4 regions of the Streptomyces sp. NPDC104381 genome follow, and region 3 is predicted to be linked to each of the others. Evidence: riboswitches for the same ligand, from Rfam matches in the RefSeq annotation. Region 3 holds a riboswitch; each other region holds the start of a gene.

Region 1 (5,104 bases), on a different contig from region 3:
CCTGCAGTCACTCCTCCAGGCCCAGGGGATGCGGCCCGCCGAGTACCGGGAGCGCTTCGGCACCGATCCTTACGATGACTTCCCCGCCGAGCTGGAGCTCTTCTCCGCGCGCGGCTGGCTGGACGGCTCGGCGGGCCCCGGCCTGCTGCGTCTCTCCCCCGAGGGCCTGGCCCATTCGGACGCCCTGGGACCCGAGTTGTTCTCCCCGGCGGTGCGGGCCGCGATGGCCGCGTACGAGGCGAAGTGAACGGGCCGATGAGCGACACGTCCGCCGCTCCCCTGGACCTGACGATCCTCTACCGGGGTCCGCTGGCCTCGTGCGACTACGACTGCCCCTACTGCCCGTTCGCCAAGCGGCGGGACACCGGGGAGCAGCTCCGGTCCGACCGTGCCGCCCTGGAGCGGTTCACCGCGTGGGCCGCGGCGCAGACCGGCGACCGGCTGTCGGTCCTGTTCACCCCGTGGGGCGAGGGCCTCGTGCGGTCCTGGTACCGGAAGGCGCTCGTCGAGCTGTCGCGGCTGGAGCACATCGGCCGGGTCGCCATCCAGACCAACCTCAGCGGCCGTACGAGCTGGCTCGCGGAGGCGGACCGGGAGAAGGTCGCCCTGTGGTGCACGTACCACCCGGGCCAGACGCCGTACGAGCGTTTCCTCGGGCGGTGCCGGGAGCTCACCGATCTCGGGGTGCGCCACAGCGTCGGGATCGTGGGGCTCGACGAACACCTGGAGGAGGCGCGACGGCTGCGCTCGGCGCTGCCGCCCGAGGTGTATCTCTGGGTCAACGCCGCCGAGGGGCACACCTATACGGACGAGCAGGCGGACCTCTGGACGGCCCTGGACCCGCTGTTCCCCTACAGCAGGCACCCGCACCGCTCGGCGGGGATGCCCTGCCGGACGGGTGAGTCGGTCGTCTCGGTGGACGGCGACGGGACGGTGCGCCGCTGTCACTTCGTCCGGTCCGAACTGGGCAATCTCTACGACGGCAGCTACCGCGGCGCGCTCGGCCCGCGCGGCTGCCCGCTCGCGGTGTGCGACTGCCACATCGGCTATGTGCACCTGGAGACGCTGCCGTTGTACGACGTCTTCGCGGGCGGCGTGCTGGAGCGGATACCCGCCCGCCCGCTGCGGGACGCCGCCCATCCGGCACCGACACCCGCCGGTCCGATGCCGCTGCCCGCGCCGGACGGGCCCGTGTCCGCGGGCCCTGCCCGGCGTCAGCTGCCCCTGGCCCGCCCCTGACGGCGGGTCACCGGCCGGACGGTCAGAGCGGCAGCAGGTCGGGGCGCTTGGCCTCGACGTGGTCCCCGGAGGACTCCCCGCGCAGTCGGCGGCCGATCCACGGGACGAGGTATTCACGCGCCCACTGGATGTCGTCGCGCCGGACCTCGAGCGCCCCACGCTGTACCTGCGGGGGCCACACCTGGTCGGGGTCGGCGGGCACATCGAGGCCGAGGACCTGGGCGGCGCGCAGCGCGACGCGGGTGTGACCCTCCGCCGAGAGGTGCAGCCGGTCGTTGTCCCAGGCCCGCCGGTCCTGCACGGAGCGCAGGGACCACAGGTCCAGCACCGGGCAGTCGTAGCGGTCGGCGATGGACCGGACGTGCGCGGTGTACATGGCGATCTTGCCGCGCAGATGCTTGAGCACGGGGATGCCACGGGTGTCGAAGCCGGTGGTGACCATGACGGTGCCCACCGCCTGCGTCAGATCGGCGACGGCCCGCTCGAAGCGTTCCGCCACGTCGTCCGGGTCGGAACCGGGACGGAGGATGTCGTTGCCGCCCGCGCAGAAGCTCACCAGATCAGGTGCCAGCTCCTTGGCGCGCGGGACCTGTTCCTCGACTATCTGGTCGAGGAGTCGTCCGCGTACGGCGAGATTGGCGTACCGGAAATTCCCGTGCGTGTCGTCGACGGGGCCGACCACCGCATCGGGGACCGGGAGCTGGTCGGCCAGGAGGACCGCGAACCGGTCGGCCCAGCCGACGAGCGTCCCTCCGGGGCCGGGGTCTCCGACGCCCTCGGTGAAGCTGTCGCCAATCGCTGCGTACGACCCGATGATGCCGCGTGTTCTGTTTCTCGAATCGTCTGCCACAAGTGCTTATCCTGCACCTTCGATTGTGACCTACGCGACCGTAATAAGGGGTTGACGGGTGGTGAGAAAGACCACCCGGTCAGTTTTTGGTAAAGCCGGAATAAGGAGAGGGGCGGTGCGCCGCTGCGCACCGCCCCTCTCCTTCGGCCCGGGGTGACACCCTCGGGCGGTGGGTCTCAGATGGAGACGCCGTGCGATCGCAGGTAGGCGATCGGGTCGACGTCGGAGCCGTAGCTCGGGCCGGTCCGGACCTCGAAGTGGAGGTGCGGGCCGGTGGAGTTGCCGGTGGTGCCGGAGAGGCCGATCTGCTGGCCGCCGGTGACGGTCTGGCCGGCCGAGACCTCGAGCGAGGACAGGTGCGCGTACTGGGAGTACATGCCGTCGCTGTGCTGGATGACGACCTCGTTGCCGTACGAGCCGCTCCAGCCGGCGGAGACCACGGTGCCCGGGCCTATGGAGCGGACGCTGGTGCCGGAGGCCGCCTGGAAGTCGGAGCCGGTGTGGTAGCCGCTGGACCAGCTGGCGCCCGAGGCTCGGTACTGGGTGGTGACGTTGGGGTTCTCGACCGGGGCGGCCCAGCCGGAGCTGTCGCTCTCCGACGCACCGGAGTCGGCGGTCTCGGCGGCCGGGGCGGCCGTCTTCTCGGCGGGGGCAGCCGTCTTCTCGGCCGGGGCGGCCTTCTTCGCCGCCGACGGGGCGGACTTGGAGGGGGTGGCCTCGGCGGAACCGGACGCCTTGGCGCCCAGGGTCAGCTTCATGCCCGGCAGGATCAGGCTCGGGTTCTCGCCGACGACGTCACGGTTGTCCTTGTACAGCTTCTGCCAGCCGCCCTTGACCTTCTTCTCGGCCGCGATCTTGGCGAGGTAGTCGCCGGAGACCACGGAGTAGGTCTTGGGGGTGCTCTTCGCGGCGGAGGCGGGAGCGCTGTGCGCGGCGGCGGACGTGGCGGCCGGCGCGGACTGCTCGGCCGCGTGGGCTCCGGTCGCGCCGATCAGCGGGAGGGCGAGGACGGCGCCGCCGGTCCCTGCGGCAAGGACGCCTCGGGAGATCGGGCCGGTCTTCGTACGACGGTGCTTGCCTTTTGCGGGCATGGGGATATTTCCTCTCCGGCGCCTGCGAGGTGAGCTGTCGGGTTCGGACTGGAGATGCCCGGCCGCGCGGTGCGCGACTTGACCCCTAGCCGTGCCGGATCCCTCCGGCCGGCGGCTTACCTGGTTCCCCCGCTCCTGCCACGCGTGAGTCGGTGCGGATTCCGGGCGGCGGCAGGATTAGGCGTTCCGTCCGGATTGACCGTGACCGTAAGCGAGCCGGGACGCCGTGAACAAGCCGTCGATTCCGAACCGGAATCCACGCTTCAATTCCGGCGCGGAATTCCCGTCACACTCCGTGGATTACCGATCTTGGCTTTCCGCACGGCGTCAGGAATACCCCGCGGGATCTTCACCACGCACCGTCACGGATATGATCCCGCTCACCCGGCTCACACCATCTCCCGTACAAGCGGGGCATGTTCTGCTAAATGCACCAATACGGACATGATGTGAACGTCGACCCTCAGGGGAGGCCGGGGTCACGGCCACCGAGACGGTTGCCTGATGCAGCCATGTCGTATCGTCGCGGGCGTGCCCCCGTCGGCGAGCGGCGCCGACGCCCGACACTCCAGGAGCCCTTGTGACGCAGCTGCCAGAGGTCCCGCCGGTCGGCCCCGAGCCGACGGACGTCGACCTGACCGGTGTCCGCAACTTCCGTGATGTCGGCGGGCTTCCGACCGTCGACGGCGGCACCGTGCGGTACGGGCGCCTCTACCGCAGCGGCCACCTCGCCCATGCCACCGAGTCCGACGCGACCTTCCTCGCGGGGCTCGGGCTGCACACGATCTTCGACTTCCGCAACGCCGCCGACCACAAGCTCGACGGCCTCGACGTGGAGCTGCCCGGCGTCCGGAATGTCAGCATTCCTCTCTCCGACCCGGCGGACGGCGCGGAGTTCTGGCGGCTCGTGCGCGACGGGAACATCCAGCAGCTGCGCTCGATCCTGGCCGACGGCAAGGGGACGGACCGGATGGTCGCCTCGTACCGTTCGATCATCAAGGACCGCACCGCCGAGCACAGCCGCGTGCTGCACGCGCTGGCGGAGGACAGCGTGCCGGCGCTGATGCACTGCGCGGCGGGCAAGGACAGGGCCGGCCTCTCGGTCGCGGTCTCGCTGCTCGCGGTCGGGGTACGGGTGGAGGCCATCGAGGCCGACTACCTCAAGTCGAACGACGCGCACCGCCGCTACAAGGTGCGCCGCAGTGACACCTCGGCGGTGGGAATGTCCGAGGAGGTGATGGAACTGCTCAATCCGCTCTTCGGCGCCCGCGCCGAATACCTCGCCGCGGCATTCGAGACCATCGACGAGATCTGGGGCGGCACGGACCGCTATCTCCGCGAGGGACTGAAGATCAGCGACGAGACCCGCGCGCGGCTGCGTGAGCGCCTCGTCGAGGGCGCCTGACGCAGCAGGCGGCCGCAAGGCGCCTCTCCCTGCGCGACGGGGGCCCGTCGAGGAGGCGTGAGGCCGGACGGTCAGCCTTTGCCGGCCACGGTGAAGAGCAGGAAGAGGAAGCCCGCGACGACGTGACCGGCCACCAGGTAGGCGAAGAGCCGGATCACGACGCCGCGGGGCATCCGCCGCTCCTGCGTGTCCGCACTCCTGGGCTTGCGCGGGGTGAGCGGGTCGTAGTGCTCCGAATCGGACATGACAGTCCTCTCTTCCGGCCGCTCGGGCCGGGGTGGCGAAGGGCGCGCGACCGGGCGGGTGCGCGGTCGGACGGGCGGCGTGTCAGGTGGGTGCGCGTAGCTGCGTGGGCGGTGCCGGCCTGGGGGGCGCCGGTGTCGGGGTCAGAGCCGGTGCGTCCCGCCGCCCAGGCACAGCTCGGCGGCCGGGCTCTGCAGCAGCGTGTGCACGAAGAGCAGGCGCGCCCCGCCGGAGTCGGGCGCGGCGATCCGGTGCGGGGTGAGCGAGTCGAAGTGT
Region 2 (5,104 bases), 170 kb from region 3:
GCCCGGTGACCGTCCGGGGTCGCCACGGGGCGGGCCGATGGGGGATTTTCCGCCTGATGTACGGGATATCGGTTACCGAGTCCGCACCGCGCGACGGATACCCACACAGGTGCGACGGAACCGGATCGAGTCGACTACCCACCGAGCATGGCCGAAAACCGATGCCTCGTGAATGACGGGCGCGTAAACACTTTGCTTGTTCTTGCTCGATTGACCCGGCTAACATGCAGAATCGAGCAAGCGGGCGTCGGTTTCATCCTCCACGCCCCACCGGACGCGAACAGCAGCGGAAGCGGAGTGCGGACATGTCGCATGTCGAGACCGAGACAGCCGGCCAGCCCGAGTGCTGGCGCCGTGCCGCCGAGGTGGCCCTCGACCGGAGCGCGGCCCTGCCCGCCGCGGGCGAGCGCGTCGCCGTCGTCGGCTGCGGCACGTCGTACTACATGGCGCAGGCGTACGCCTCGCTCCGCGAGGACTCGGGCCAGGGCGAGTCGGACGCGTACGCCGCCTCGGAGTTCCCCTTCGGGCGTACGTACGACCGGGTCGTCGCGCTGACCCGGTCGGGCACGACGACGGAGGTGCTCGGCCTGCTGTCCCGGCTGCGGGGCACCACCCGGACCACCGCCGTGACCGCCGACCCGGCGACCCCGGTGATGACGGCGGCCGACGACGTGGTCGTCCTGGACTTCGCCGACGAACGGTCCGTGGTCCAGACGAGGTTCGCGACCACCGCCCTGACCCTGTTCCGCGCCCATCTCGGGCTGCACACCGAGGACGTCGTACGGGACGCGGAGACCGCCCTCGCGGAACCCCTGCCCGAAGGGCTCCTGGACAGCACCCAGTTCAGCTTCCTGGGGCGCGGCTGGACGGTCGGGCTCGCCAACGAGGCGGCGCTGAAGATGAAGGAGGCGTCCCTGTCCTGGACCGAGTCGTATCCGGCGATGGAGTACCGGCACGGCCCCATCAGCATCGCCACGGCCGGGACGGCGACCTGGATGTTCGGCGCCGCTCCGGACGGGTTGCGGGAGCAGGTGCTGGCGACCGGGGCGCGCTGGGTGGAGAGCGGACTGGACCCGCTGGCCGATCTGGTGCGGGTCCAGCGGCTGGCGATCGCCCGCGCGGCGGCCCGGGGCCTGGACCCCGACCAGCCGCGCCATCTGACGCGGTCGGTCGTGCTCGGCACGGCGGCCGGCGCCTGAGCCGTCGCGGCATGCCGCGCACCGGGCCGGCGGGCGGCCCGGTGCGCGGAGGCGACCGGAGGGGTCAGGCCTCTTCGAAGTAGGCGTCCAGCGCCTCGTCGAGTTCCGCCGTCCATGTCTTGAGGTCGCCGCGGGCACCGGCCTCGACCTCGGCGTTGAACCACCGGCGGCTCGACAGGTGGACGGTCACGGTGAACCGGCGGCCGAAGCGGCCCGTCCTGACCTCGACCGCGCCGATCTCGGACCAGTCGAACTCCGCCTCCTGGTCGTCGAGCCGGAAGCGGACCCCCTCGGCGTCCACCCGGATGGACCCGCGCCGGTCACTGACCTCGAAGACGGGGCCGTCCTCGTCGCGGGCGCCCTCACGGGCGGCTTCGGGGGCCGCGCCGTCAGCCGGCGCCTCGTCGGCCGTGGCCGCGTCGTCGATCGCGGCCGCCGCCGAGCCGTCCACGTGCTCCTCGGCCGCCTCCGGGGCGAGCGCGCCCTCGGCGTCGGCCTCCGGTACCGCGTCGGCCGGCTCGGGCTTCCGGGGCGCCTCCTCCGCTTCCGCCTCCGTCCGCGCGGGGGCAGGGGCCGTCAGGCCGGGGATGTACGCCGGGTCGGTCCCCGCGGCGAACTCTGGCTTGGTGTTCGAATCTATGCGCTGCTCCACGGCGGGCAGTATGGACGACGAACCTGTACGAGACCAGTCAACCGGGTTCCGCCCGGCCTGTCGGCGGCCGGGACGGCGCGGTCACGGCACACGCGACGCCGTACAAACGGACGACGGGTGGTACGGGTTCCGCCGAACCCGTACCACCCGTCACTTCTGTCCCTCTGTCACACGCCGTGCGTCAGGGGTTCCGCCTCGCCGAGGCTCAGTAGGCCCCGAAGACGTTGTCGATGGAGCCGTACTTGTCCGCGGCGTAGTTGCACGCGGCCGTGATGTTGGCGACCGGGTCGTAGCTGTCCATCGACGTACCGGGCACGTGGTAGGCCTGGAAGGTCGGGTCGATGACCTGCAGCAGGCCCTTGGACGGGACGCCGTTGATCGCGTTGATGTCCCAGTTGTTGATGGCCTGGGGGTCACCCGCGGACTCGCGGATGATGTTGCGGTGGATGCCCTCGTAGGTGCCGGGGATGCCGTGCTCGGCCATGACGGCGAGCGACTCCTTGATCCAGCCGTCGAGGTCGTTCGTGTACGAGACCGGCTCGGCGGCAGGAGCGGTCTCGGCGGCGGGCGCGCCCTCCGCGGCGGCGGAGGTGCTCGTGCGCTCCGAACGGTCGGCGCGGTCGGCGCTCTGCTCGGCACGGTCGGAGGCCTTGGACTCGGCCTTGTCCGCGGACTTGTTCCCGGCCTTGCCACCGAGGGTCAGCTCGAGACCGGGGTGAATCAGGTCCGGGTTTCCGCCGACGGCCTTCTCGTTGGCCTCGTACAGGGCCTTCCAGCCACCGTTCACGGAATGCTCCCGAGCGATCTTCGCAAGGGTGTCACCCACGACCACGGAATACGAGGCGGGCTTGGACTTCTGCGCGGCAATTCCCTTGCCGGTCGCGGCAGTCGAGGTGGCGGCCTTTTCGACGGCGGCCGGCTGGGCCGGGGCGGCGAAGGCGCCGGTAGCGCCGATCACGGGGAGGGCCAGGGCGGCTCCACCCGTGGTCACGGCGATGATGCCGCGAGTCAGCGAACTGGTCCTGAAACGACGGTGCTTACCATTTTCGGGCATGCTGAATTCCTCTCCGTCGCCTGCGAAGTGAGCTGTCGGGTTCGGGCTGGAGATGCCCGGCCGCATGGGAATGCGACTTCACCCCGAGCCGCTCCGGAAACCGGATCGGCGCTTACTTGGGTCCCCCGCTCCTGCCGTACGAGAAGTGATCGGTCGGGTAACCGGACGGCGGCAGGATTCGGCGTTCCGCCCGGAGTGATGGTGACCGTAGGCGAGAAATAGGGAAAGGAACAAGCCTGGTTCGTTGATCACAATTCATTCGCAAGATCAATTCTTGTGAATTCATGTAATCCACCCCACATCGCGTCCGTCACTTCTCTTGGCACAGAAGGGAACCGACTGCCGCACCCCTGCGTCGGGGGCGCATAAGGTGACGCTGGTCACGGCGCCCGATTCGGGCGTTTTGCGCCCGAGCGAAGGCCCCAGGTCACACGAAATGGCCTTTTATGGATTACGGGATCAATTTCAAGAAACCGACTCAAACCGGGCATACGACTCACAAAAGGCGCTGGCGGGCATACCTGGAGCGTCCATGTGGAACCGATCCGGCTATGACTGAAAGCCCTCACGCCTCGGCCCCCCGGATCACCGTCCTGCCCGTCCAGCCCGGGGATCCGCCCTTCCGCGTCGTGGAGATCGACGGAGAGGTGATCGGAGGCGCGACCGACATGACGGACGTCCTGATCGCCGCCTCCGCGGCCGGAATCCAGGTCCATGACCTCGACGACCCGGCGGTCGTCCGCTGGGTGGGCGGGGGCAAGCTGACGTGGAAGCCGCGCTGAGCGGGCTCCGACGGCGGGCCACACACTGACGGCCTCCGCGCCCGGCCGCATGCACTCGGAGGATTCCCGCTCCGCCGACGGGCTCGCATATGCAAGGAGTTATACGAACTAAGCTTGCATATGCGAGAAGATCTCTTACCATGTCACGCATGCAGACCTACACCATCGGGCAGGCCGCGCGCCTCCTCGGCGTCAGCCCGGACACCGCACGACGCTGGGCGGACGCCGGCCGGGTGGCGACCCATCGCGACGAGGGCGGGCGCCGTCTCATCGACGGCCGTGATCTGGCGGCGTTCTCGATCGAGGTCGGCCAGAGCGGCGGCGGCGACGAGGAGGCCTCCTACACCTCGGCGCGCAACGCCTTCCCGGGCATCGTCACGGCCGTGAAGCTCGGCGACGTGGCCGCCCAGGTCGAGATCCAGGCCGGTCCGCACCGCCTCGTCTCGCTGCTGACCAGGGAAGCCGTGGAGGAGCTGGGGCTGGAGGTCGGCATCGAGGCGACGGCCCGCGTGAAGTCGACCAGCGTGCACATCGACCGCGCCTGAGTCGGGAGAGCCGCCGCCGCGGCTTTCGTACGGGCCACCGGGGAGCGGCGTGAACGGCTGCGCCCCCGTACCGGGCCCGTCAGTCCATCAGGCCGGCGGCGAGCGTCGCCCCCAGCTCCCAGCACGCCTCGGTGTCGGCCTTGCCCGGCTCACCGGTGACGGTCACGGCGTCGGCCGCACGGCGCCATCCGAGGCCCGTCGTGATCGCCTCGATGCCGCGTACGGCGCCGGTGACGTCGTTGCCGCCGTGCACGTAGTAGCCGAAGGGCCGGCCCTTCGTCGCGTCCAGGCACGGGTAGTAGACCTGGTCGAAGAAGTGTTTCAGGGCGCCGGACATGTACCCGAGGTTCGCCGGGGTGCCGAGCAGGAAGCCGTCGGCCGCCAGCACGTCGGACGCCGTGGCGGCGAGGGCCGCCCGCCGCACGACCCGTACGCCCTCGATGTCCTCCGTCGTCGCGCCGGACAGCACCGCTTCGAACAGTGCCTGGCAGTTGGGCGACGGGGTGTGATGCACGATCAGCAGAGTGGCCACGCCACCGAACCTACCCGTTGGCCGGGTCCCCCGCGCTGCTGGGGGACGCGGGCCCGTGGGCATGGGAGGAGGCGCGGGCGCCGTCCCGGTCGGCGGCGCGGAAGCCGCGCAGACGGAGGCTGTTGCCCACGACGAAGACCGACGAGAAGGCCATGGCCGCGCCCGCGATCATGGGGTTGAGCAGACCTGCCGCCGCGAGCGGGAGGGCGGCCACGTTGTAGGCGAAGGCCCAGAAGAGGTTCGAGCGGATCGTGCCCAGCGTGCGGCGGGAGAGCCGGATCGCGTCGGCGGCCACCCTCAGGTCCCCCCGTACGAGCGTCAGGTCGCCGGCCTCGATGGC
Region 3 (5,104 bases):
CGGCCTGGTCGCCGAGGCGCTGCGGGCCCCGGCCTTCGCCGAGAGCGAGATCGAGCGCCTGGTGGGCAACCGCCTCGACGAGATCCCCCACGAGCAGGCCAACCCCGGCATGCGGGCCGCCAAGCAGCTCTCCAAGGAGCTGTTCCCCGCCACCGCACGGATGTCGCGCCCGCGCCGGGGCACCGAGGAGACCGTCCGGCGGATCGACGCCGCCGCCGTGCGCGCCTTCTACGACGCCCATGTCCGCCCGTCCACGGCGACGGCGGTCGTCGTCGGGGACCTCACCGGGGTGGACCTGGACGCGCTGCTCTCCGAGACCGTCGGCGACTGGTCGGGCAACGCCGGCCAAGCCCGGCCCGTGCCCCCGATCACCGCGGACGACACCGGCCGTGTGGTCATCGTGAACCGCCCCGGCGCCGTGCAGACGCAGCTGCTGATCGGCCGGATCGGCGCGGACCGGCACGACAGCGTGTGGCCGGCCCAGGTCCTCGGCACCTACTGCCTCGGCGGCACCCTCACCTCCCGGCTGGACCGCGTGCTGCGGGAGGAGAAGGGCTACACCTACGGTGTCCGTGCCTTCGGACAGGTGCTGCGCTCGACGGCGCCCGGCTCCTCGTCCGGGGCGACCGGCGCGGCGATGCTCGCCATCAGCGGCTCCGTCGACACGGAGTCCACCGGCCCCGCGCTCGACGACCTCTGGAAGGTCCTGCGCACCCTGGCGGCCGAAGGGCTCACCGACGCCGAGCGTGAGACCGCCGTGCAGAACCTCGTGGGCGTCGCCCCGCTGAAGTACGAGACGGCGGCCTCCGTCGCGGGCACCCTGGCCGACCAGGTGGAGCAGCACCTGCCGGACGACTACCAGGCCGAGCTGTACGCGCGCCTGGCCGCGACCGGCACGGTCGAGGCGACCGCCGCCGTGGTCAACGCCTTCCCGGTGGACCGGCTGGTCACCGTGCTGGTCGGGGACGCCGCGCAGATCAAGGAGCCCGTCGAGGCACTCGGCATCGGCGAGGTGTCGGTCGTCAACGGCTGACGGAGCAGGACACGACGGACCTCGGCGGGCGCACTCCGCCGGGGTTCTGTCATTTGCCCGTTTCGGGAGGAAGATTGGCATTCGTCCTGTGGGATGGGTGACAAAAGACCCTTTCCGTTTGGCGGGACGAAGGGGCCCGCTCTAGCGTCGGCTCGGCTGTCCGCCGGACGAATGCCGCATCCGCGGCGCCGGACAGTCATCGCCGAGTCCCCGTCAGGCGCGAGCCTGGGGAGCCGGGGACCCACGAAGTCCCTGGGGTGAATCGGATCCCTGCACCTCGACGAGGGCCCAGTGATCCGTAGGAGACCTTCCTGCTCCGAACCCGTCAGCTAACCCGGTAGGCGAGAAGGAAGGAAAGGACCAGCCCCTCCATGGCGTTCATCCGTGCCACCGGGAAGCACCGTGCCCCGAGCCGCCTGACACGCAGGAGCGCCAAGGTCGCCGGTGTCGCCGCCCTGGCCACCACCGGCGTACTCGGTGCCACCGTCTCCCCGGCCGTCGCCGCGGACTCCGAGGCCGTCACCGCCACCGGTCTGACCCAGACCGTCGCCCTCGACACCACCCTCGCCGCCCAGATCGAGGCCCAGGCGAAGGCCCAGAAGCACCAGGCCGACGTCGCCGCGAAGGCCGCGGCCGAAGCGAAGGCCAGGGCGAAGGCCAAGGCCGAGGCCAAGCGCAAGGCGGAGGCCCGCGCCAAGGAGGCCCGCGAGGAGAAGGCGCGCGCCGCCCGCGCCGCCGAGCGCGCCCGGCTGAACGCCTTCCACCTCCCGGTCGCCGGCTCGCACGTGACCACCGGCTACAAGTCCGGCGGCGCGCTCTGGTCCTCCGGCAGCCACTCCGGCGTGGACTTCCAGGCCGCGTCCGGCACCTCCGTCGTCGCGGTCGGCGCCGGCACGGTCGTCGAGGCCGGCTGGGGCGGCGCGTACGGCAACAACATCGTGCTCCGGATGAAGGACGGCACGTACACCCAGTACGGCCACCTCTCCTCGATCGGCGTCTCCGTCGGCCAGAGCGTCGGCTCGGGCGAGCAGATAGGCATCTCCGGCTCGACCGGCAACTCCACCGGTCCGCACCTGCACTTCGAGGCCCGGACCACCCCCGAGTACGGCTCGGACATGGACCCGGTCGCCTACCTCCGCGCCCACGGGGTCCAGGTCTGACCCGACCCCGCGGCACAGGCTCCGACGAAGGCCCCGGCATCCGCCCGGGGCCTTCGCCGTGTCCCGGCGCGAGGCCCCCGTCGAAGCCCTCGCGGAAGTGATCCCTGGCCAAAAGATATCCATGGATTCCACCCCGCCATCGGAAATTCCGGCCGGTTGCAATAGAGTCACAGAACAGGCGTCGATCGGCCGCGTTTCGCGGGGATTAAGGCGGAGGTTCGGACATGCGCATTCCCGCGCATTCGGTATGCACGGCAATCCGTGACGACATCGTCTCCGGTGTCTTCGAGCGCGGCAGCCGCCTCACCGAAGAGGTGCTCGCGCGTCGCTACGGGGTCTCACGCGTCCCCGTGCGGGAGGCGCTGCGCACCCTGGAGTCCGAGGGGTTCGTCGTCACGCGGCGGCACGCCGGTGCCTGTGTCGCCGAGCCCACGGAGCAGGAGGCCGCGGACCTTCTGGAGATCCGCATGCTCCTGGAGCCCCTGGGAGCGGCCCGGGCGGCCCAGCGGCGCACCGAGGCGCACCTCAAGGTGCTCCGCGGCCTGGTCAGGCTGGGCCAGGAACGCGTGCGCCGGGGCGAGGGGGAGGATCTGCGCTCCCTGGGCGGCTGGTTCCACGAGACGCTGGCACAGGCCTCGGGAAGCCCCGCTCTGATCGCGCTCCTCACCCAGCTCCGGCACAAGATCGCCTGGATGTACGCCGTCGAGCAGCCGGCCCGCCCCGCGGACTCCTGGGCCGAGCACGGCGCTCTCGTCGACGCCGTGGCGCGCCGCGACCCGGAGCGGGCCAGGGCGCTCGCCGTCCAGCACGCCGAACGGGCCACCGCGGCCCACCGGCTGCGACGCCCCCCGGCTCCGGGCCGCACGGTGGGCCCGGCCAGGGTGAGGACTTCGCAACACCCCGTAAACATCGCGGGAGCCCGTCATTAACAATGACGCCGTATACAAAGAGGGCCGTGATCGAGCGGCATTCTTTCTGCTGCCCTGAAACTGCAATTGCGGGCTTCGGTCGTTCCGCCGGAGAACGGAAAAAGCCGCGGCTCCCGGTCGGGGGTGCCGCGGCTTATTCCGCAGAGAAGAATTCCGGTTCGAAGCGGCCGGAATCAGACGGTCTCCGGAAGCTCCTCGAGCCCCTCGGCGACCAGCTTCGCCAGACGGTCCAGGGCGGCCTCGGCGTTGTCCGCCTCGGACGCGAGCACGATCTCCTCGCCACCCTGGGCGCCCAGGCCGAGCACCGCGAGCATGGACGCGGCGTTGACGGGGTTGCCGTCCGCCTTGGCGATCGTCACGGGGACGCCGGAGGCCGTGGCGGCACGGACGAAGATGGAAGCGGGGCGGGCGTGCAGGCCCTCGGCCCAACCGACGTTGACGCGGCGCTCAGCCATGGTTCTGCCCTTCACGTATCAATGGTTGTCTAGACCAGTCTCTCATGCAGTGCGGTACCGCTGTGCCCGGCACCGCCGCCGGCCTCCCGTACCGGCCTCGTACCCGCTCACGCACCGGCCTCCCGTACGGTTCGGCCCGGGTTCGGGCCGAACGAAAAGCCCGAGCCGTAGGCTTTGCCCATGGAGCCCACTCCGGAGCAGAGTCCGCATCACGCGTACCCCGACCACTGGGAGGCGGACGTGGTGCTCCGTGACGGTGGCACCGCGCGGATCAGGCCCATCACCACGGACGACGCCGAGCGGCTGGTCAGCTTCTACGAGCAGGTGTCCGACGAGTCGAAGTACTACCGCTTCTTCGCCCCGTATCCGCGTCTCTCCGCCCGTGACGTCCACCGCTTCACCCATCACGACTACGTCGACCGGGTGGGACTGGCGGTGACGGTCGGCGGCGAGTTCATCGCCACCGTCCGCTACGACCGGATCGACGGGCAGGGCCGGCCCGCCTCCGCCCCCGCGGACGAGGCCGAGGTCGCCTTCCTCGTGCAGGACGCCCATCAGGGCCGCGGTGTGGCGTCGGCCCTCCTCGAACACATCGCGGCGGTGGCCAGGGAGCGGGGGATCCGGCGCTTCGCCGCCGAGGTGCTGCCCGCCAACAACAAGATGATCAAGGTGTTCCGGGATGCCGGCTTCACCCAGCAGCGCAGCTTCGAGGACGGCTCCGTCCACCTCACCCTGGACCTGGAGCCCACGGCCGAGTCCCTGGCGGTGCAGCGCGCCCGGGAACAGCGCGCCGAAGCGCGCTCCGTCCAGCGGCTGCTGGCCCCCGGGTCCGTCGCGGTCATCGGCGTCGGCCGGGCGCCGGGCGGCGTCGGCAGGTCGGTGCTGCGCAACCTCCTCGGCTCGGGCTTCACGGGGCGCGCGTACGCGGTGAACACGTCCTTCGACGCCGGTACGGGCACGGTCGAAGGGGTGCCCGCGCACCGCTCCCTGAGCGAGATCGGTGAGCAGGTCGACCTCGCGGTCGTCGCCGTACCGGCCGGCCGGGTGCCCGAGGTCGTCGCCGACTGCGGTGAGAACGGCGTCCAGGGCCTCGTCGTCCTCTCCGCCGGTTACGCCGAGCGAGGCGCCGAGGGCCGGGAACGGCAGCGGGAGCTGGTCCGGCAGGCACGCTCGTACGGAATGCGGATCATCGGGCCGAACGCCTTCGGCATCATCAACACCGCTCCCGAGGTCCGCCTCAACGCCTCCCTCGCCCCCGAGTCGCCCAAGGCCGGGCGGATCGGGCTCTTCACCCAGTCCGGGGCCATCGGGATCGCCGTCCTGGCGGGCCTCCACCGCAGGAGCGCGGGGCTCTCGGCCTTCATCTCCGCCGGCAACCGGGCCGACGTCTCGGGCAACGACTTCCTGCAGTACTGGTACGAGGACCCGGGGACCGACGTCGCCCTGCTGTACCTCGAATCACTGGGCAATCCGCGCAAGTTCACCCGGCTCGCCCGCCGGACGGCCGCCGTGAAGCCGGTGGTCGTG
Region 4 (5,104 bases), on a different contig from region 3:
TCGCCGCCGGTGCGCTGGTCACCGTCATGGGACTGCGCGGTGCCAGGGCGGCCGTGACCCTCGTCGCGGCATCGGCCCTGGTCGGTGTCGCGGCCACCGCGATCGCCCACAGCTGGCTGGGCGTGGTGGCGGGTGACTGGTGGGCGGAGGCCGGCGCCATCGGGCTGACCGTGCTGGCCATCGCCTCGGCCGTCGGAGGGCTCGCCACCCTGCTCGGCCCGAAGGGCATCGGTGTGGGCGCGCTGCTGATGGTGCTGCTCGGCAACTCCTTCTCGGGTGTCACGAGCGCCCCTCAGCTGCTGCCCGAACCGGTCGGCGCGATCGGTCAGTGGCTCCCGCCGGGGGCGGGCGGCTCGCTGCTGCGGTCGGTCGCGTTCTTCGACGGCGCGGCGGCGGGCGGCGGCGCGCTGACCCTGGCCGTGTGGGCGGCCGTCGGCCTGGCCGCCGTACTGGCCGGCGGCCGCCGGCGCCCGGAGCCGGACGCTCCGTCCCCCTCCTCCGCCGGGCACCCCGAGCCCGCCCTCGCCGGCTGACGGGACACCACCCGGACGAGCCGCGCCCTCGCCGGACTGGCGGGGGCGCGGCTCCCGCCGTGCCACGATCGTGCGCGAACAGGGCCGGCCGCGCCCTCCCGCGCCGCGGTGCGGCTCGGGGCAGGAGCCCCCGGCCGCCGACATGCCCTGCCGGGCACCCGGGTAGTCATTCAGCGACCCGCCCCGAGGAGCCGCTGCGGGGCCTGCCCTCCGATCTCGGCACCCGGGCCCGCGAGTTGACGCGCGAACACCTGTCGCTCACGGCCGTGCCGGCCCACCGCACGGGCGCTCCCCACAAGAGATCAGCGCCGACATCGAACGGGACACCTTCCTCGACGCCCCGGCCGCCCCGGCGTTCGGGCCGGTGGACCACGTCATGGAGAACCGCGCACCGTCCCGGCCGCCGCACCCGCGAGGTGAACGCCCGATGCTCCCACCCCAGTTCCCGCCGCTTCCCGCCCTGACCCGCGCCGAGGCCGAGTTCATCGACCGCTACCTGGAGGCGCTCGACCAGCTCGGCCGCATCAACCCCGCCCGTGGCAGCGACACGTACGGGGCGCTCCGGGCGGCCCAGGCGCTCGCGTCCAAGGCCGCCGCCCTCCGGGACGCGCTGGTGTTGATGCACGAGCGGGGTGAATCGCAGATCCACGCGGACACCTTGGCCAGGGCACTGCGGCTGCTGGACGGCGAGCGTCGCGCCGCACGGGTCGCCGTGCCACCCGCGCCGTCGAGTTGAACGCCTCACCACCGGTCGCGGAACCCGCCTTTCGGCGCCTCTTCTCGACACGCCCGGCGGGCCGATGAGTTTTGCTCGCTCGATCGGCGTAGAAGCTACCCCGCCCGAGGGACAGCCCAACTTGCGCAACGGGCGCGGACGCTGAGCGGAATCCGTTGTTCCGCCGCTGGTACGCGGCTGGTCCGGCCCGGTCGTCACGGCTCCCGGGTGGCCGCGTCCACCCGATCGGATCAGTCGTGACGACTCTCACATATCGCCACTTCAGCGAGGAAATCCGGCAGTGCGTGCGTAAAGATCCCTGGGACGACAAGCCCCCGCCACCGCGGCGGGGCGGTCCGGGCGGACGCCGAGTCCTGCCGCCGTCCGGATGCCTGGTCGACAGAAGTGGATCGGCAGGAGTGGAGGACCCGAGCACAACGGGCCGGCCGGGCAACCGGACGGCCCTCGGGGTGAAGCCGCACCACGCGGCCGGGCAACTTCGCCAGCCCGAACCCGACAGGTCATCCTTCACAGGCGGCTGACGAAGGGTTGCGCATGACTGCGCAGGTTCATGTCCCGTCTCTGTTCGCCCGTGTCGGTACGGCTTCGGTTCTGACATTCGCCGTAGGCACCACCATGATGGCCCCCGGTCTCGTGAACGACGCCGAGGCCGCGACCCATTCGACGAAGGCGCTCAAGATCGCCGCCTCGAAGAAGGGGTCGCCCTACAGATGGGGAGCCACCGGCCCCCATCGGTTCGACTGCTCCGGTCTCACGCTCTACTCGTTCAAGAAGGCCGGCAAGAAACTCCCCCGTACGGCTCAGCAGCAGTACAACAAGACCCGCCATATCTCCAGGTCGCAGCGGAAACGCGGCGACCTGGTCTTTTTCCATGCGGGCAGCAGTGTGTACCACGTCGGCATCTACGCCGGCAGCGGCAAGATCTGGCACTCACCGAAGACAGGCGCCGTGGTCCGGCTGGAGAAGATCTGGTCCGGCAACGTCTGGTACGGGAGGGTCGCCTGACACCCTCCCCCTTCCGGTTCAGCGCAGCAGGGGGCCCGTCACCAGTACGAGCCCCAACGCGGTGAGCGCCGTGCCGCTGCCCCCCTCGATCGCGCGGGAGGCACGCGGCCGGCGCAGCCACCGCCCCAGCCGGGCCACGAGCAGGGCCACCGAGGAGAACCAGACGAGCGCGAGCACGACGACCACCGAGGCCAGCAGCAGGGTCCTGGGAAGCGCCGACCGCCCCTCGGGGACGAACTGGGGCAGCAGGCTGAGGAAGAGCACGGGGGCCTTCGGGTTGAGGGCGTTGGTCAGGAAGCCCTGGCGCAGCGAGCGTCCGAGTCCCGGCAGCGCCCGGCCCGGGTCCTCCTCCTGGGCTTCGGCGCCCGCGCCGGTGGTGGCCGCCCGGCGCCACATCGCGTACAGACCGCTGAGCCCCAGGTAGAGCACGTACGCGCCGCCGAGCAGCTGCACGGTGCGGAACAGGACGGGCATCGTCACGAGGACGGCGGCGAGTCCGGCGGCGGCCAGCGCGGTGTGCACCAGCAGCCCTCCGGCGACCCCCACCGCGGTGGCGAGCCCGGACCGCCGGGATGCGAGGGCGTTGCGTACGACGACCGTGAAGTCGGCGCCGGGGAGGGCCACCATTCCCGCGGCGACGGCGACGAAGGCGAGCAGTTGTGCGTCCATGGGTCCACCTTGGCCGCTCAGGCCCTTTAGCATGTACTTGCAATATTCTGGGTCTGCCGAAAGGAATGCTTAATGTACGACCCGACGCGGCTGGCCGCGCTGGTGGCGGTGTCCGAGGCCGGCTCGATCACGCGCGCGGCGGCGCGGCTGGGTTACACCGCGCCCGCGCTCTCGCAGCAGCTGGCCAAGCTGGAGCGGGAGGCGGGGGCCGCGCTCCTGGTCCGCCATCACCGTGGGGCACGGCTGACGGCGGCGGGTGAGCTGCTGGCGGGGCGGGCCAGACGCGTGCTGGACGAGATGGAGCAGGCGCGGCACGAGCTGGCCGGGCTCGCGGGGCTGTCGGGCGGCCGGCTGCGCGTCGGTACGTTCGTGACGGCCGGGATCCATCTGCTGCCGCCCGTGCTCACGGCCTTCCGGCGCGCCCACCCCGACGTGGAGCTGGCCGTCACGGACTACGAGCCGCCCGCCGGGGTCACCGCGGTGGCGGCGGGTGACGTGGACCTGGCGCTGACCCATGCGTACGAGCCCGCGGCTCCCCAGCCGCTGCCGGCCGGGCTGTCGGCCGAGCCGCTGCTCGTCGAGGAGCTGGTGCTGGTCACCGCGCTCGGGCAGATGCTGTCCGAGGGCGGCGGCCCGCTGCCGGTGGCCGAACTCGCGGGCCGTCCGCTGATCAGCAGCGCCCCCGACCATCCGCCGCGGCGCGGGGTGGAGCGGGCGCTGGCCGAGGCGGGTGCCACCCCGGCGGTGGTGTGCGAGTCGCCCGGCTACGCCCTGGTCTGCGCCCTGGTCAGTGCGGGGATCGGCGTGGCGGTGGTGCCGGAGATGGTGGCGGCGATGTCCCCGGCGCCACTCGCCGTCCGGCGGCTGGAACCCGCCGCATTCCGGCGGACGATCTCCGTGGTGCACCGCGGGGACCGGAACACCCCGGCGGCGACGACGCTGATGGCGCTGCTGCGCAGCGGCTTCGGCCGGGCCTCCGCAGGCTGAGGACCGGCCCGCTCCACGCAGGGGCCGATCCATCCGGGAGCCGCTCCGCACAGGGCCCCGCTCCCGCGGCCGGCACGCGTCCGCCGCGTCAGGCCTGGGCGGGAACCGGCCAGGGAAGGGCCACCGCCACGGTCTTGCCCCCGTCGGCGGTGGGACTGACGCTCAGCCGGCCGCCGTGCTCCTTCGTCAGGGCCCGGATGATCACCATGCCGCGCCCGTTGTCCTGGCGTACGGCGGCGGGCAGCCGCTGGGGCCGGCGCGGGTGGCTGTCCGTCACGCCGAGGTAGAGCTCCACGTCCCGGTCGAGACGGAGGTCCACCGTGAAGGTGGGCGACTGGCCGAAGGTGTGCTGGACCGCGTTGGTGGCGAGTTCGGAGACGATCAGCCGGACGGTGTCCGCGGTGTCGCCGTCCTCGGCGAGGCCCCATTCGGTGAGCACCCGGGCCACATGTCTCCGGGCCGTGGAGACCGAGGCCGGATCGCTCGGCAGGGTGACGGATGCTTCCTGATGGTCTGCCATGGCGACGCCGTCCCTTTCCCGGCCCGACCGGCCTGTGACCGAGCCTGGATTGTGCTTCGCGCCAGAGTGCCACCGATGCCGCCCGCGATGACGGCGATCCACCAAGATATGCATATATCTGTCGCTCGTTACGGTGAACCCCGTCCCCGCTCCCGCGCGCCGGCCTCACGCCCGGAGGGGACACGGGTCCACCGCGGCTCCGCTCCTCGGCGAGCGCCCGTTCAGCTGGCGGACAGCGGTGCCGTCGCGACGACCGTGCCCACGGCGGCCGCGATCTGATCGTGCGTCAGGTCGGCGCGGGCGGTCAGCCGAAGCCGGGAGATCCCGTCCGGCACCGACGGCGGGCGGAAGCACCCCACCGCGAGACCCGCGGCGCGGCAGTCGGCGGCCCAGCGCACCGCCGACTCCGCGGAGGGGGCGCGGACCGACACCACGGCGGCGTCGGGGCGCACCGCGGTCAGCCCGGCCGCCGTGAGCCGGCCGTGCAGCTCGGCGGCGACCGCCCCGGCCCTCGCCGCGCGGTCCGGTTCGCGGCGCAGCAGACGCAGCGCGCCCAGCGCCGCGCCGACGGCGGCCGGGGCGAGACCGGTGTCGAAGATGAACGTACGGGCCGTGTTGACCAGATGCTGGATGACGCGGGCGGGGCCGAGCACC

What was found. A riboswitch is a leader RNA that binds a small molecule or an ion and turns the genes downstream of it on or off. The one in region 3 is predicted to bind cyclic di-AMP.
Region 1: another riboswitch for cyclic di-AMP. It lies ahead of ACZ607_RS32175 (M23 family metallopeptidase); the one in region 3 lies ahead of ACZ607_RS09110 (M23 family metallopeptidase).
Region 2: another riboswitch for cyclic di-AMP. It lies ahead of ACZ607_RS08590 (transglycosylase SLT domain-containing protein); the one in region 3 lies ahead of ACZ607_RS09110 (M23 family metallopeptidase).
Region 4: another riboswitch for cyclic di-AMP. It lies ahead of ACZ607_RS10210 (C40 family peptidase); the one in region 3 lies ahead of ACZ607_RS09110 (M23 family metallopeptidase).

The regions. Positions count from the first base shown of each region.
Region 1 is NZ_JBVJNK010000011.1:144,450-149,553, reverse strand. It holds gene ACZ607_RS32190 (STM4012 family radical SAM protein) at 1-247, shown strand, start outside; gene ACZ607_RS32185 (STM4011 family radical SAM protein) at 280-1,239, shown strand; gene ACZ607_RS32180 (SGNH/GDSL hydrolase family protein) at 1,262-2,089, opposite strand; gene ACZ607_RS32175 (M23 family metallopeptidase) at 2,266-3,180, opposite strand; cyclic di-AMP (ydaO/yuaA leader) riboswitch at 3,185-3,345, opposite strand; gene ACZ607_RS32170 (tyrosine-protein phosphatase) at 3,761-4,585, shown strand; gene ACZ607_RS32165 (DUF6126 family protein) at 4,657-4,830, opposite strand; gene ACZ607_RS32160 (helix-turn-helix domain-containing protein) at 4,972-5,104, opposite strand, start outside.
Region 2 is NZ_JBVJNK010000002.1:808,501-813,604, forward strand. It holds gene ACZ607_RS08580 (SIS domain-containing protein) at 306-1,199, shown strand; gene ACZ607_RS08585 (hypothetical protein) at 1,264-1,851, opposite strand; gene ACZ607_RS08590 (transglycosylase SLT domain-containing protein) at 2,057-2,905, opposite strand; cyclic di-AMP (ydaO/yuaA leader) riboswitch at 2,908-3,067, opposite strand; gene ACZ607_RS08595 (hypothetical protein) at 3,457-3,687, shown strand; gene ACZ607_RS08600 (TOBE domain-containing protein) at 3,837-4,232, shown strand; gene ACZ607_RS08605 (flavodoxin family protein) at 4,312-4,764, opposite strand; partial or broken gene ACZ607_RS08610 (heavy metal translocating P-type ATPase) at 4,853-5,104, opposite strand, start outside.
Region 3 is NZ_JBVJNK010000002.1:975,274-980,377, reverse strand. It holds gene ACZ607_RS09115 (M16 family metallopeptidase) at 1-1,033, shown strand, start outside; cyclic di-AMP (ydaO/yuaA leader) riboswitch at 1,224-1,392, shown strand; gene ACZ607_RS09110 (M23 family metallopeptidase) at 1,405-2,193, shown strand; gene ACZ607_RS09105 (GntR family transcriptional regulator) at 2,418-3,122, shown strand; gene ACZ607_RS09100 (HPr family phosphocarrier protein) at 3,296-3,577, opposite strand; gene ACZ607_RS09095 (bifunctional acetate--CoA ligase family protein/GNAT family N-acetyltransferase) at 3,758-5,104, shown strand, end outside.
Region 4 is NZ_JBVJNK010000003.1:142,190-147,293, reverse strand. It holds gene ACZ607_RS10220 (ABC transporter permease) at 1-533, shown strand, start outside; gene ACZ607_RS10215 (hypothetical protein) at 961-1,269, shown strand; cyclic di-AMP (ydaO/yuaA leader) riboswitch at 1,628-1,800, shown strand; gene ACZ607_RS10210 (C40 family peptidase) at 1,804-2,274, shown strand; gene ACZ607_RS10205 (LysE family translocator) at 2,293-2,943, opposite strand; gene ACZ607_RS10200 (LysR family transcriptional regulator) at 3,016-3,930, shown strand; gene ACZ607_RS10195 (ATP-binding protein) at 4,019-4,450, opposite strand; gene ACZ607_RS10190 (8-amino-7-oxononanoate synthase) at 4,672-5,104, opposite strand, start outside.